Regions from separate parts of the Dechloromonas sp. ZS-1 genome, predicted to be linked through region 1. Evidence: riboswitches for the same ligand, from Rfam matches in the RefSeq annotation. Region 1 holds a riboswitch; the other holds the start of a gene.
What was found. A riboswitch is a leader RNA that binds a small molecule or an ion and turns the genes downstream of it on or off. The one in region 1 is predicted to bind S-adenosylhomocysteine.
Positions count from the first base shown of each region.

Region 2: linked by a shared signal. The riboswitch ahead of metH (methionine synthase) and the one ahead of ahcY (adenosylhomocysteinase) in region 1 are both predicted to bind S-adenosylhomocysteine.

Region 1 covers NZ_JBDIYD010000001.1:532,870-540,599, forward strand. Annotated here, with positions in the region: tRNA gene AACO21_RS02690 (tRNA-Lys) at 364-439, opposite strand; gene AACO21_RS02695 (mechanosensitive ion channel family protein) at 612-1,436, shown strand; gene metF (methylenetetrahydrofolate reductase [NAD(P)H]) at 1,538-2,362, opposite strand; gene AACO21_RS02705 (TlyA family RNA methyltransferase) at 2,359-3,186, opposite strand; gene ahcY (adenosylhomocysteinase) at 3,209-4,609, opposite strand; S-adenosyl-L-homocysteine riboswitch at 4,687-4,750, opposite strand; gene AACO21_RS02715 (HD-GYP domain-containing protein) at 4,784-6,010, opposite strand; gene metK (methionine adenosyltransferase) at 6,086-7,249, opposite strand; gene AACO21_RS02725 (lysophospholipid acyltransferase family protein) at 7,408-7,730, shown strand, end outside.
Region 2 covers NZ_JBDIYD010000001.1:357,308-365,037, reverse strand. Annotated here, with positions in the region: gene AACO21_RS01780 (TorF family putative porin) at 1-303, opposite strand, end outside; gene AACO21_RS01775 (accessory factor UbiK family protein) at 542-781, shown strand; gene AACO21_RS01770 (YifB family Mg chelatase-like AAA ATPase) at 785-2,278, shown strand; gene AACO21_RS01765 (multidrug effflux MFS transporter) at 2,271-3,470, shown strand; gene AACO21_RS01760 (rhodanese-like domain-containing protein) at 3,461-3,853, opposite strand; gene AACO21_RS01755 (hypothetical protein) at 3,942-4,436, shown strand; S-adenosyl-L-homocysteine riboswitch at 4,487-4,554, shown strand; gene metH (methionine synthase) at 4,649-7,730, shown strand, end outside.

The sequences.
Region 1 (7,730 bases):
ACGATTTGGTAATAATTGAACCTCATGTGGCAGCGCCACTACTGCCAATATCAACGCACACTGGCAGTTTTGACACACCCACAGACGGAAGCCGCTGCTGCCGTCCAAAGTGCGAAGTTTGGCAAGAGGTCGGGTGCCGTCCTACGCCGCAAGCGAAAGCGGCTATTAACCACCAACACCGCCTGAAAGGCGGCTTACAGACGTTTTGCCGTCTGATACCGGCCACAGCCTCAAGGTCGGCTTTGGCCGACGAAGAGACAGTGGGGTGTCTAAGGTTCCAACCAGAAATGGACCAGACGGTAACCAGAAAACAAAAAAGCCAACCGGTTGGTTGGCTTAGCTGCTTGAGTTTCCTCAGGATTTTGGTGGGTCGGGCGAGATTCGAACTCGCGACCAACGGATTAAAAGTCCGCTGCTCTACCGACTGAGCTACCGACCCGCTCAAAAGGAAGCGCGAATTATAGAGATGCTCCGGGTGGGCGTCAACGCTCTTGGATGAAAATTGTGAAGAAATGTGCCCGGGTGAGCACTGACGGGGCATGCCTTCTACACTGCGGAGCACTGCCTGAGTGCTTGGGCAGGGGGTGGTTCAACCTTGATAGGAGCGTGTCATGACGGAACAGGATATTTCCCGTTATCAGGATTTGATCGTCGCCACGGCGACCGACATTGGCGTCAAGATCCTGGCGGCGATTGCATTTTGGGTGATTGGTCGCTGGCTGATCGGGGTGGCGTTGGGCATGGTCCGGGCCGCGTTGGAGAAGCAGAAGGTGGATCCGACGGTCCTGCGCTATGTCGGCTCGATTGTCACCGTGACCCTGAATGTGCTGCTGGTGATCGGCATTCTGGGCTACTTCGGGATTCAGACCACCACCTTTGCGGCTTTGATTGCCGGCGCGGGGATTGCGATTGGTGCCGCCTGGGCGGGGCTGCTGGCAAACTTTGCGGCGGGCGCCTTCCTGATCGTGCTGCGGCCCTTCAAGGTGGGGGACTTCATTTCGGCGGCGGGCGTGGTGGGGACGGTGACTGAGATCGGTCTGTTCGCCACGACGATCAATACGCCGGATAACGTCTCCACGGTGGTCGGTAACAACAAGATCTTTGGCGACAACATCCAGAATTTCACGCACAACCCGTTTCGACGCGTGGATTTGAAGTGCCAGCTTTCGGGGGCGGCCGATCATCAGGCAGCGATGGCCTTGCTGCGTGAAAAGGTCGGGGCGCTGCCGAATGTGCTGACGACACCGGCTGTCGATGTCGAGATTCTGGAATTCACGCTGGTCGGGCCGGTGTTGGCGGTACGTCCTTATTGCCATAACGACCATTACTGGCAGGTCTATTTCGACACCAACAAGACGATCCGTGAGGCTTTGGCCGAAGCCGGGTTCCCGGCCCCCATGCCGGCGCAGAACGTGATCGTGACGCAATCGGCCTGATCCCCGGGCAGACACATACAGAAAAGCCCGCCTGGCGGTTCGCGCCAATGCGGGCTTTTTGATTTTGGCCGGTGCAAACCGGTCGACCGTCGGGGAATCGTTTAGCCGAGGCGGCGGCAGATTTCGGTGGTCAGGGCCGCCTGGTTCATGCAGTAGAAGTGCAGCCCGGGGGCGCCGCCCTTGAGCAGGCGTTCGCACAGTTCGGTGACCACATCGAGGCCGAACGCCTTGATGCTGTCGCTGTCGTCGCCGAAGCTTTCGAACTTCTTGCGCATCCAGCGCGGCAGCTCGGCACCGCAGGCATCCGAAAAGCGGGCCAGTTTGCTGAAGCCGACGATGGGCATGATGCCGGGGATGATCGGGATATCGACGCCCAGGGCCTTGGCTTCATCGACGAAGTGGAAATAGGCATCGGCGTTGTAGAAGTACTGCGTAATGGCCGAATTGGCGCCGGCCTTCACCTTGCGTGCAAAGGCCTCGAGATCGTCCTTCGGACTCTTGGCCTGCGGATGCCATTCCGGGTAGGCGGCGACTTCGAGGCTGAAGTGATCGCCGGTTTCGGCACGGATGAATTCGACCAGCTCATTGGCGTAGCGGAACTCGCCGGTTTCGGCCATGCCGGACGGCAGGTCGCCGCGCAGGGCGACGATGCGGCGGATGCCGGCCTCTTTGTATTCGGCCAGGATTTCGCGAATCGAATCGCGGCTGGAGCCGATGCAGGAGAGGTGCGGTGCGGCGTCGAAGCCTTCGGCGGCGATTTCCTTGACGACGGCGAAGGTGCGCTCGCGGGTCGAGCCGCCGGCGCCGTAGGTGACCGAGAAGAATTCCGGCTTGAGTTCGGCCAGTTTCTGGCGGGTCGCGCGCAGCTTGTCGATGCCTTCGGGCGTCTGCGGCGGGAAGAATTCGATGGAGATTTCAGGTTTCATTTGCTTAACCAGATGAAGAATTCGCGGTTGCCATCGCCGCCGGTGATGGGGCTGTCGAACCAGCCTTTGGCAGTGAGGCCGAGCGTGCGGGCGAGGTCGAGAAAACGCAGTTCGAGTTCGCGATACAGCGTCGTGTCACGCACGATGCCGCCCTTGCCGATATTGCCGGGGCCGACTTCGAACTGCGGTTTGATGAGCAGGACGAGCTGGCCGTCGGCGGCCAGCAGGGCGGGAAGTTGCGGCAGGATCAGCGACATCGAGATGAAGGAGACGTCGCCGACGATGAGATCGAAGCCGCCCGCCGGCATGGCGTCGCCGAGATCGGCTGCACACAGCGCACGGCAGTTGATGCCCTCGCGCATTGTGATGCGCGGATCATTTTTGAGCCTGGGGTGCAGTTGACCGTGACCGACGTCGACGCCGACGACGTGGTGCGCACCGGCCTGCAGCAGACAGTCGGAAAAGCCACCGGTAGATTGGCCGACATCGAGACACACGCTGTCGCGGACATCGACCCCGGTTTTTTCCAGGGCGCCGGCCAGTTTGAGGCCGCCGCGCGAGACGTAGCGGTCGCTATCGTCGCTGCTGACGGTCAACGTGACTTCGGGCAGCAATTCCAGTGAGGGTTTAGCGATGGGGGCGCCATCGGCGAAAACGCGACCGGCTGCAATCAGCTTTTGTGCCTGGGTGCGGGAAGTCGCCAGGCCGAGCTGGACCAGCAGCGCATCGGCGCGCTGCAGGCCCCCCCGGTCAACCGGCGATTTGGCCGGTTTTTCATCACGCGGCCGACCGCCCTGACGGGCATGGAAGGAGTTCATGCTCATGGACGGTCAGCTTGTGCGCCGCTTAGTAGCGGTAGTGGTCGGCCTTGTACGGGCCTTCGACCGGAACACCGATGTAGTCGGCTTGTTGCTGCGTCAGCGTGGTCAGTTGCACGTTGAGCGTCTTCAGCTGCAGACGGGCGACCTTCTCATCCAGATGCTTGGGCAGCGTGTACACACCGACCGGGTAATCGGCGGTCTTGGTGAACAGCTCGATCTGGGCGATGGTCTGGTTGGCGAAGGAGGACGACATCACGTAGGACGGGTGACCGGTGGCGCAGCCGAGGTTCACCAGGCGGCCCTTGGCGAGCAGGATGATGCGCTTGCCATCCGGGAAGATGACGTGATCGACCTGCGGCTTGATTTCTTCCCACTGGTACTGTTCCAGCGAGGCGACATCGATTTCGTTGTCGAAGTGGCCGATGTTGCAGACGATGGCGTTGTTCTTCATCTTGACCATGTGGTCGTGCTGAATCACATGGAAGTTGCCGGTGGTGGTGACGAAGATGTCGGCCTTGTCGGCGGCGTATTCCATGGTCACGACGCGGTAGCCTTCCATCGCGGCCTGCAGGGCACAGATCGGGTCGATTTCGGTGACCCACACTTGGGCTGACAGGGCGCGCAGGGCCTGGGCGGAACCCTTGCCCACGTCGCCATAACCGCAGACGACGGCGATCTTGCCGGCAACCATCACGTCGGTGGCGCGCTTGATGCCATCGACCAGCGATTCGCGGCAGCCGTAGAGGTTGTCGAACTTGGACTTGGTGACCGAGTCATTGACGTTGATGGCCGGGAACTTGAGGTCGCCGCGGGCATGCATCTGGTACAGGCGATGGACGCCGGTGGTGGTTTCTTCCGTCACGCCCTTGATTTCGGCCAGGCGCACGGAGTACCAGGTCGGATCGACAGCCAGCTTGGCCTTAATGGCGGCGAAGAGGATGGTTTCTTCTTCCGAGCCCGGGTTGGCCAGCACGGAAATGTCCTTTTCGGCCTTGGCGCCGAGGTGCAGCAGCAGGGTGGCATCGCCGCCGTCGTCGAGGATCATGTTGGAGTAGCCGCCGTCGGCCCACTCGAAGATGCGGTGGGTGTAATCCCAGTAATCGACCAGGGTTTCGCCTTTGACCGCAAAGACCGGGATGTTGGCAGCGGCGATGGCGGCAGCGGCGTGGTCCTGCGTCGAGAAGATGTTGCACGAAGCCCAGCGGACGTCGGCGCCGAGCGCGGTCAGCGTCTCGATCAGGACGGCGGTCTGGATGGTCATGTGCAGCGAACCGGTGATGCGGGCGCCCTTCAGGGGTTGGGTCTTCGCGAATTCTTCGCGAATGGCCATCAGGCCCGGCATTTCGGTTTCGGCGATCTTGATTTCCTTGCGACCCCAGTCGGCAAGGTTGATGTCGGCGATGACGTAATCTTTGAATTCAGCCACAGCAAGCTCCTTAGTAACTGTGGCCGGGGCGGGGTACGGTTTTCAGGCTCACCGTTGCCCCTGCGCCCGGCAGGGATGGACAGTGAGCGCCGTTATGAACCGAGCCTGAGGGAAATGTCCCCTGCAGCGCCCCTCGGTAGGTGACGGATTATAAACCGGTTTTTGCCGGGGTGTTCAGGTCTTGTCGCCAACCCACCAGCGGTCGACGTCCTTGATTCCCCATTTTGCTGCATCTTCCCGCGCGGCAATTTTCTCGGGGCTGCGTGCAAGATCGATGACTTCCGGGGTGATGTAGGCCTGGGCGCGGGTCGAGAAAAAGACCTTGACCTTGGGTTTGAGCAGGGACTGCTCGCCTTGCTCGATGACAACGCCGAGCTTTCCCGACTCCAGGCGCACCAGCGAGCCGATCGGATAAATGCCGAGGCTTTTGACGAAGGCCTGGAATACCATCGGATCGAAGTGTCCCTTCCATTCCGCCATGCGCTTGATGGATTCGGCAGGGTCCCAGCCGGCCTTGTAGGGGCGGTTTGAGGTGATCGCATCATAGACGTCGCAGACAGCGCCCATCTTGGCGAAAAGGCTCATCGTCTCGCCATTCAGGCGCTTCGGGTAGCCGCTGCCATCGACTTTTTCATGGTGGTGCAGGCACACGTCCTTGACCACCTCGCTGACATCCTTACCCTCAAGGAGGAGCTTGTAGCCTTCCTCAGGGTGCGTTTTCACCAGATCGAATTCCGCGTCGGTCAGTTTGCCGGGCTTGTTGAGGACCTCCAGCGGGATCATGGCTTTGCCGAGGTCGTGCAGCAAGCCTGCCATCCCGGCATCGCGCGTCTGTTTCTCGTCGAGGCCGAGTTGACGGGCGAGGGCGATCATCAGGGCGCAGACGGCGACCGAGTGCATGAAGGTGTAGTCGTCCGCCGTTTTGAGGCGGGCCAGGCTGATCAGTGCGCCCGGGTTGCGCATCACCGAATTCGAGATTTCCTCGACCAGCGGGGCGGCGGCTTCCGCCTCAATGGCCTTGCCCATGCGGGCTTCCTGGAACATCGACACGACGGCCTCGCGGCCTTTCGAAACAATGCGGGAGGCGCGTTTGACTTCGTCGGAGAAGCTGGAGGGCACCGTGGCGGCAGGATCGGGTTCCTGCTCGATCTCTGGCTGCGGGAAGTCGTCGGCAGAAGGGGCGGCATCAGGTGAATGTGCCGATTCCGGCGTGTCTACATCCTTACCTTTGGCAATGTCGATCCAGACTTCTCGGATGGCGCTCTCGCGGACCAGGGCCAGATCGCGGGGGTCCGTCAGGACGAATTTCGTCCGCCAGAACGGGTGCTCCAGCCAGGCGCCGCAGAAGGCCTGCAAGTGCATGCCGAGACGCAGTTGTTCGACGGGGATCTTTTTCAGCATATTTGCTGATTCTAGCGATAAAAAAGGGAGCCGGCGATGGGCTCCCTGTCCATTTTGAGCTGCTCGCTCAGCGGCTTACAAGCCGGCGTCGTTACGCAGCAAGGCAGCGCGGTCGGTGGCTTCCCAGGTGAATTCCGGCTCGTCGCGGCCAAAATGGCCGTAGGCGGCAGACTTCTGGTAAATCGGGCGGAGCAGATCGAGCATGTTGACGATGCCCTTCGGGCGGAGGTCGAAGTGCTTCTTGATCAGCGCAGTCAGGGTCTCGTTGCTGACCTTGCCCGTACCGAAGGTGTCGACCATCACGGAGGTCGGTTCGGCGACGCCGATGGCATAGGAAACCTGAACCAGGCAGCGCGAGGCCAGACCGGCGGCGACGATGTTCTTGGCCACATAGCGGCCGGCGTAGGCAGCGGAACGGTCGACCTTGGAAGGATCCTTGCCGGAGAAGGCACCGCCACCGTGCGGTGCAGCACCGCCGTAGGTGTCGACGATGATCTTGCGGCCGGTCAGGCCGCAGTCACCCTGCGGACCGCCGACGACGAAGCGGCCGGTCGGGTTGACCAGATACTTGATGTCGCCCTTGATCAATTCCTTCGGAAGTACCGGCTTGATGATCTCTTCGATGGTCTGTTCGCGCAGGTCTTCCAGGCTGATGTCCGGCGAATGCTGGGTGGACAGGACCACGGTGTCGATGCAGTAGGGCTTGCCATCAACGTACTTGATGGTGACCTGGGACTTGGCATCCGGGCGTGCCCAGGCCAGACGGCCATCCTTGCGCAGCAGGGCCTGGCGCTCGACGAGGCGGTGCGACAGGTAGATCGGCAGCGGCATCAGCGACGGGGTTTCGTCGCAGGCGTAACCAAACATCAGACCCTGGTCGCCGGCACCCTGGTTCAGGTTGTCGTCGTAGGCCTTGTCCACGCCCTGGGCGATGTCCGGGCTCTGCTTGTCGTAAGCGACGAGCACGGCGCAGCCCTTGTAGTCGATGCCGTAGTCGGTGTTGTCGTAACCGATGCGCTTGATCGTGTCGCGGGCAACTTGAATGTAATCGACGTTGGCGTGCGTGGTGATTTCGCCGGCGAGGACGACGAGGCCGGTGTTGCAGAGGGTTTCAGCGGCGACGCGGGCATGCTTGTCCTGCGCCAGGATGGCGTCGAGGATGGCGTCGGAAATCTGGTCGGCAACCTTGTCCGGGTGGCCTTCGGAAACGGATTCCGAGGTGAAGAAGTATTCGCTCATGGCGGGCTCCAGCGGTCCTTCGGTACAGCGTAACCGGCTTCGGACCAGGAGCGGGCGACGCTTTAGCGGTATTTGTATTCGCCCCGCAAGTTGTCTCTTTAACTCGGCGATCTTGTAATATTAGCGTTTTTCTTCCGGGTTTCAACCCCCGGGGCACCATGGTCTTTCTGTTTCGTCTTCTCAGTTATCTGCCTTTGTCGCTCCTCCACATGTTGGGCGGCGGTCTGGGGCGATTGGCCTACTGGCTGTCGCCGACCTATCGTCGCCACTTGCAGGAGAACATCGCGCAGGCCGGCTTGCCGGCAAGCTTGCAGGGTCCTGCCGCCGCGGCAGCGGGGCGGCAGATGCTCGAATTGTCCCGTATCTGGATGCGTACGCTGGATGAAGCCAATGCGCAGGTGGCCGAGGTGGTGGGCTGGGAGCATGTCGAGGCGGCGCGTGCCGCTGGTAAAGGGATTGTGTTCCTGACGCCGCATCTCGG
Region 2 (7,730 bases), 180 kb from region 1:
ATCACCGACGGTCGTCTTGTAACCACCGTAGAAGTCCATTTCCAGGTTGCCGTCCGGGAAACCCGCGCCCGACGACACGTTGGAGTTCCAGTTACCGACGTACAGGCCGCTGGAGTGAGCGTAATCGATACCGCCCTGCAGGGCCGGCTTGCCGAAGGTCTGGTCGATGCCGCGGAAACGGTAGCTGGAGAACAGCCCCAGGTTACCGGTCACGGAATGCTCGGGGGTTGCAGCCGCTTCCTCGGCAAAAACCGGGGCGATGGCGAGGCCGGACAGGGCCAGTGCAATCAGGGACTTCTTCATGGTGTCTCTCCTATTCGTGCAATCAATAAGTAAAAAACGTACGGAAGGCATATAGCGAAAGGCGTGCCAGGTCATTTTTTTGATGAAAATCAAACACTTTTCCTGAATACATCACCTTCCACCTCGGAAAACGCACCAGTGCGGTGCGCGCTTTTTCGGTCACGCACCACATCCGAGCAGGCCGGAAACCGAATATGACAAATCACTATGTTAGACTTGCGGCTCTCTGGAGGACATCATGATCGACCCTAAAATCCTGGAAGACTTCGGCGCCAAGATGAGCGCCCTGCTCGCCAATTCCCCGGCCCGCGATATCGAGAAGAACAGCAAGGCGCTCCTCAGCGGCCTGCTTGCCAAACTGGATGTCGTCACGCGCGAGGAATTCGATGTGCAGGCCAGCGTCCTGGCCCGTACCCGCGAAAAGCTGAAGGATCTCGAAGCCCGCGTCGAGGCACTGGAAAAAGCCCGTCAGGGCTGACCCATGGGGCTGGCCATCACCCACAGTCGGGGGCTCGATGGCCTGCATGCCCCGCCGGTCAGTGTCGAAGTACACCTGGCCAATGGGTTGCCTGCGTTTACCCTGGTCGGTCTGCCGGACACCGAAGTCCGTGAAGCACGCGACCGCGTCCGTGCCGCCATCCTGAATTCCGGCTTCGAATTCCCGGCGCGCCGTATTACGGTCAACCTTGCCCCGGCCGACCTGCCCAAGGAGTCAGGCCGCTTCGACCTGCCCATTGCCTTGGGTATCCTTGCCGCGAGCAAACAGATTCCGGCCAATGCCCTCGCGGGCTATGAATTTGCCGGCGAACTCTCGCTCACCGGCGCCCTGCGTCCGATTCGCGGCGCGCTGGCCATGGCGCTGCAAACCGCCGACAGCCCGGTCTGCTTTGTCCTGCCCGGTGCCAGTGCGGCCGAAGCCGCCCTGGCGGAACATCCGCATCTGCTGGCTGCCGACAGCCTGCTCGCCGTCTGCGCCCATCTGTGCGGCGAAACCCCGCTAGCGGGCCCGCCGACGGTCAACCGCATTCAGCCCGCGATTTTGCCAGACCTGATCGACGTTCGCGGGCAGACCCAGGCCAAGCGCGCCCTGGAAATTGCGGCGGCAGGCCAGCATTCTCTATTGATGAGCGGCCCGCCCGGCAGCGGCAAATCCATGCTGGCCCATCGCCTGCCCGGCCTGATGCCGGCCATGACGGCCGAGGCCGCCCGCGCCTCGGCTGCCGTACGCTCCCTGCGCGGCCAGTTCGACCCCGGGCAATATGGCGAACGGCCTTTCCGCCAGCCCCATCACTCCGCCTCGGCCGTTGCCCTGGTCGGCGGCGGTAACCCGCCTCAGCCGGGCGAAATCAGCCTGGCCCACGAAGGCATCCTGTTTCTCGACGAACTGCCGGAATTCGACCGCAAGGTCCTGGAAACCCTGCGCGAGCCGCTGGAGTCGGGCATCGTCCATATCGCCCGGGCCGCCCGACACGCCACCTTCCCTGCCCGGTTCCAGCTGATTGCCGCGATGAATCCCTGCCCCTGCGGCTTTCGCGGCGATCCGCATGGCCGTTGCCGCTGTACGCCGGATCAGGTGGCGCGTTACCGGGGCAAGCTCTCCGGCCCTTTTCTGGATCGCATCGATCTCTTCATCGAGGTGCCGGCCCTGTCGCCTGAACAGTTGAGCCGTGCGGCCGATGGGGAAACCTCGGCCCAGGTGCGCCAGCGCGTTGCCGCTGCCTGGGAACGCCAGTTGGCCCGCCAGGGTGAAGCCAATGCCTGCCTGAACGGCCAGGCCCTCGACCGGCATTGCCCGATGACACCGGCAGCGCGCCAACTGCTCGAAAAGGCCGGGCAGCAGCTCCATCTCTCGGCCCGCGCCTGGCACCGCATCCTGCGCCTGGCACGCACCATTGCCGACCTCGCCGGGATCGACCTTCTGGACACGCCGCAGGTGGCCGAAGCCATTCAATATCGACGCCTCGCCCATGCCTGACGCATCCCGCCCCCCACGTCGCCTTGCCCTGATGCTGGCCGCCTTGTCTGCACTCGGTCCGTTCTCGATCGATACCTACCTGCCCGCCTTTCATGCGATCGAGCACAGCCTGCAGGCCAGCCCGCTCGCCGTCCAGCAGACCCTCTCCGCTTACCTGCTCGCCTTTGCCCTGATGACCTTGTGGCACGGCGCACTGGCCGACCGTTTCGGGCGGCGCCGGATCATTCTCGGCGCACTCGCCCTGTTTGCCCTGGCCTCGGCTGGCTGCGCCCTGGCCGGCAGTATCGAAGCCCTGTGGTGCTGGCGGGCGCTGCAGGGGGTCACGGCCGGCGCCGGCATTGTGGTCAGTCGCGCCATTGTGCGCGACCTTTACGATGGCGCCGCCGCCCAGCGGTTGATGTCGCAGATCACCATGATGTTCGCCCTGGCCCCGGCCATTGCCCCGGTCATCGGCGGGCTGCTGCAGGCCGCTTTTGGCTGGCGTTCGATTTTCGTCTTTTTAACCCTGTCGACCGTCGGACTGGGTCTGACGGCATGGCGCGCCCTGCCGGAGACGCTCCCACCGGAAAAACGCCGCCACTTGCATCCGGCCTATCTGCTGCAGGCCTACCGCGACGTGCTGAGTTCGCCGCGCTTTCTCACCGCCTGCGCCGCACTCGCACTCAACTTCCTCGGCTTCTTCGTCTATGTCCTGGCCGCACCCGCCTTTCTGATGCGCCATCTGGGCGTCGGTGAAACCGATTTTTTCTGGCTCTTCGGTCCGGCCATGAGCGGCATGATCCTCGGCGCCTGGCTCTCGGGGCGGCTGGCCGGACGACGCTCGCTGCCATTTTGTATCGGGCTGGGATTCGCCCTGATGGGCACGGCCGCCACCCTCAACCTGGGCCTGAACCTGCTCGGTGCGGTCAGCCTGCCGTGGGCGGTGGCACCGCTCCTGATCTACACCTTGGGCATGTCGATCGCGATGCCCTGCCTGAGCATCCTGGCGCTCGACCCATTCCCGGAAAAACGGGGTCTGGCCGCGTCCTGCCAGACCTTCCTGCAATCATCGGCAAACAGTGTGGGGGCCGGCCTGGTGGTGCCGCTAATCTGGGACAGCGCCCGCCACCTTGCCATGGGCATGGCCGTCCTGCTCAGCCTCGGCGTGCTGGCTTATCTGAGCCACCGTCGATGCAGGCACGGTCAGGACTGATACCAGGGCAAACCATGCCAGCGCCAACCGCCCTGCGTCCCCCGGTGATAATCGTCATCGAGCGGCCCCTCAAAGCCCTCCAGCACATTGATCACCTGCTCGAAGCCTGCCGCTTCCAAGGCTAAGCCGGCATCGTAGGAACGGTTACCGCTGCGGCAGATGAGCACGACGGGCCGATTCAAATCCTGCCCGACCAGGCGCTTCACCTTGTCGGCAAAGGCGGGATCGACCTCCCAGTCCGGCCCCTCCTGCCAGGCCACATGCTCCGCCCCGGCGGGATGACCAACATAGAAATGCTCGATTTCCGTGCGGCAATCGACCAACACCGCAGCGGGATGCGCTTGCAGGAAACGGTAAGCGGCCGGCGGATCAAGTTCAAGCATGGGACGGTTCCATCAATCAGAAGCAGCGAATATTAGCAACCCATCGTCAGATCGGCATAAACTCTGCGCACCTATCCCCGGAGCCAACATGAAACTGCCTGCCTGGATCACCACCGCCACCGCTGCGCTCAGCGCCGCACTCCTGCCGGCCTGTGACTACGTGAACATGAAGGAGATCAAGGTGGGGCTCACCACCCAGGCAGAAATCCGCGCCCGCATGGGTGAGCCCGGCTTCGTGCATTGGAACGACGACGGCACGGCCACCTGGGAATATGCCCGCCAGCCCAATGGCAGCCATTGCTACATGATCACCTTCGGCCAGGACCAGATCGTCAGCAAGCTCGAACAGGCGCTCAACGAACAGAACTATGCCCGTATCCGCGACGGCCTCTCCAAGGACGACGTGCGGCGCATCCTCGGTGCGCCGGGCAGCAAGGTTGTCTTCGACAATCTGCGCGAGGAAATCTGGGAATGGCGTATCGAGGGCAGCAATCCGCTCGATGAAACCTACTTCATGGTGCATTTCGACACCGGCCATGGCGCGGTCAAGAAAACATCCCGTCGGGTTGCGACGAAAGGCTAATTAAATCAAGGGTCTTGGCAGTCTTGCCGCCCCCCTGTAAACTAGCGGCCTCTGCCGAGGAGCGCTGCGACCCAATTCCGGGGCCAGGCTCGGCAACGATCAACGGCGCTCGCAAACCCTGATACCCCTGCCGGTTTGCGACGCCGTTTTTGTTTGCGGCGTCTCCGGCACTTTGCCCAGCCGAGGTTTTCGCCATGCAACCTGATCGCCGAATGTCCGACAAGACCGCCGAACTTCAATCCCTGCTTGCCCAGCGCCTGCTCGTTCTCGACGGCGCCATGGGGACGATGATCCAGCGTCATGGCTTGCAGGAAGCCGACTACCGCGGCACGCGCTTCGCCGATCATCCGCATGATCTGAAGGGCAACAACGACCTGCTGGTCCTGACCCGCCCCGACGTGATTGGCGGGATTCACCACGAGTACCTCGAAGCCGGTGCCGACATTCTCGAAACCTGCACCTTCAACTCGACCGCCGTCTCCCAGGCCGACTACAAGCTTGAAGCCATCGTCTACGAGCTGAACAAGGAAGGCGCCGCCCTCGCCCGCGCCCTGTGCGACGAATTCACTGCCGCCAACCCGGCCAAGCCGCGCTTCGTTGCCGGCGTCCTCGGCCCGACCAGCCGCACCGCCTCGATCTCGCCGGATGTGAATGACCCCGGCTACCGCAACGTCACCTTCGACGCGCTGGTCACCGACTATCTCGAAGCCATCCGCGGTCTCGTCGATGGCGGCGCCGACATCCTGCTCGTCGAAACCGTCTTCGACACGCTGAACGCCAAGGCGGCCCTCTTCGCCATCGAGCAGTTTTTCGATCAGGCCGGCCGCCGCTGGCCGGTCATGATCTCCGGCACCATCACCGATGCGTCCGGCCGCACGCTCTCCGGCCAGACCGCCGAAGCCTTCTGGAACTCGCTGCGCCACGTGCAGCCGCTCTCCTTCGGCCTCAACTGCGCGCTCGGCGCACAGGAACTGCGCCAGTACGTCGAGGAACTCTCCCGCGTCTGCGACTGCTTCGTTTCGGCCCATCCGAACGCCGGTCTGCCGAACGCCTTTGGCGGCTATGACGAAACCCCGGCCATGCTGGCCGACGAAATCGAAAGCTGGGCCAAGGCCGGCATCGTCAATATCGTCGGCGGCTGCTGCGGTACTTCGCCTGACCACATCCGCGCCATCGCCGAACGCGTGGCGACGGTCAACCCGCGCCGGGTGCCCGAAATCACCCCGGCCCTGCGCCTCTCCGGCCTGGAGCCGTTCAATGTCACGCCGGGCTCGCTGTACGTGAACGTTGGCGAGCGCACCAACGTCACCGGCTCGCGCGCCTTTGCCCGCATGATCCTCGAAGGCCGCTTCGACGACGCGCTGGCCGTTGCCCGCCAGCAGGTGGAAAACGGCGCCCAGGTGATCGACATCAACATGGACGAGGCGATGCTCGACTCGATCGCCGCCATGGACAAGTTCCTGAAGCTGATCGCCTCCGAGCCGGATATTTCCCGCGTGCCGATCATGATCGACTCCTCCAAGTGGGAAGTCATCGAAGCCGGCTTGAAGTGCATCCAGGGCAAGGGCATCGTCAATTCCATCTCGATGAAGGAAGGCGAAGCCAAGTTCCTCGAACAGGCCAAACTCGCCCGCCGTTACGGCGCCGCCGTGATCGTCATGGCCTTTGACGAAAAAGGCCAGGCCGACACCTACGCACGCAAGATCGAAATCTGCGGCCGCGCTTACGAACTGCTGACCGGCATGGGCTTCCCGGCCGAAGACATCATCTTCGACCCGAACATCTTCGCCATCGCCACCGGCATTCCCGAGCACGACAACTACGCGGTCGATTTCATCCAGTCGGTCCGCTGGATCAAGGACAACCTGCCGCACGCGCACATTTCCGGCGGCGTTTCCAACGTCTCCTTCAGCTTCCGCGGCAACGACCCGGTGCGCGAGGCGATCCACACCGTCTTCCTCTACCACGCCATCCAGAACGGCATGACCATGGGCATCGTCAATGCCGGCATGCTCGGCGTGTACGACGATCTCGAACCGGCCCTGCGCGAGAAGGTCGAGGATGTGGTCCTCAACAAGCACGCCGGTGCCGGCGATGCGCTGGTCGAATTTGCCCAGACCGTGAAGGAAGGCAAGGCCAAGGACAGCGGCCCCGACCTGTCCTGGCGCGAACAGCCCGTCGAGAAGCGTCTTGAATACGCGCTGATCAAGGGCATCACCGATTTCGTCGTGGCCGATACCGAAGAAGTCCGCGCCCAGCTCGAAGCCGAAGGCAAGCCGCCGCTCGCCGTCATCGAAGGCCCGCTGATGAACGGCATGAACCATGTTGGCGACCTCTTTGGCGCCGGCAAGATGTTCCTGCCCCAGGTCGTCAAATCGGCCCGCGTCATGAAGCAGGCCGTGGCCCATCTGGTGCCCTACATCGAGGCCGAAAAGGCCCGTTCCGGCATCGGCTCCAAGGGCAAGATCCTGATGGCCACCGTCAAGGGCGATGTGCACGACATCGGCAAGAACATCGTCGGCGTCGTGCTCGGCTGTAACGGCTACGACGTGATCGACCTCGGCGTGATGGTCCCCTGCGACAACATTCTCAAGGCCGCTCAGGAGCATCAGGTCGACATCATCGGTCTGTCCGGCCTGATCACCCCGTCGCTCGAGGAAATGGCCCACGTCGCCAGCGAAATGCAGCGCCTCGGCCTGCAGCAGCCGCTGCTGATCGGCGGCGCAACGACCAGCCGCGCCCACACCGCGATCAAGATCGCCACCAATACGGAAAGCCCGGTGGTTTACGTGCCGGATGCCTCGCGCGCCGTCGGTGTCGCCACCAAGCTGCTCTCCGCCGAACAAAAAGCCGGCTACGTCGCCGACATTGCCAGCGAATACGAAGCCGTGCGCGTCGAGCACGCCGGTCGCAAGGGGCCGACGATGGTCTCCCTGGCGGAAGCCCGCGCCAATCGTTTCACGTGGAACGAGGCCTACGCGCCGGTCAAACCCGCCCAGCTCGGCCGCCAAACACTGGACATCCCGCTCGCCGATCTCGTCCCCTTCATCGACTGGTCGCCCTTCTTCCAGACCTGGGATCTGGCCGGCCGCTATCCGGCCATCCTGAACAACGACGTGGTGGGCGAAACCGCGCGTCAGCTCTTTGCCGACGCGCAAGCCATGCTCGGCAAAATCGTGGCTGAAAACTGGTTGACCGCCCGCGCCGTGTTCGGCCTCTACGCCGCCCGCGGCGAACACGAAGACATCGTGTTCTACACCGACGACAGCCGCCAGACCGAAGCCTCCCGCTGGG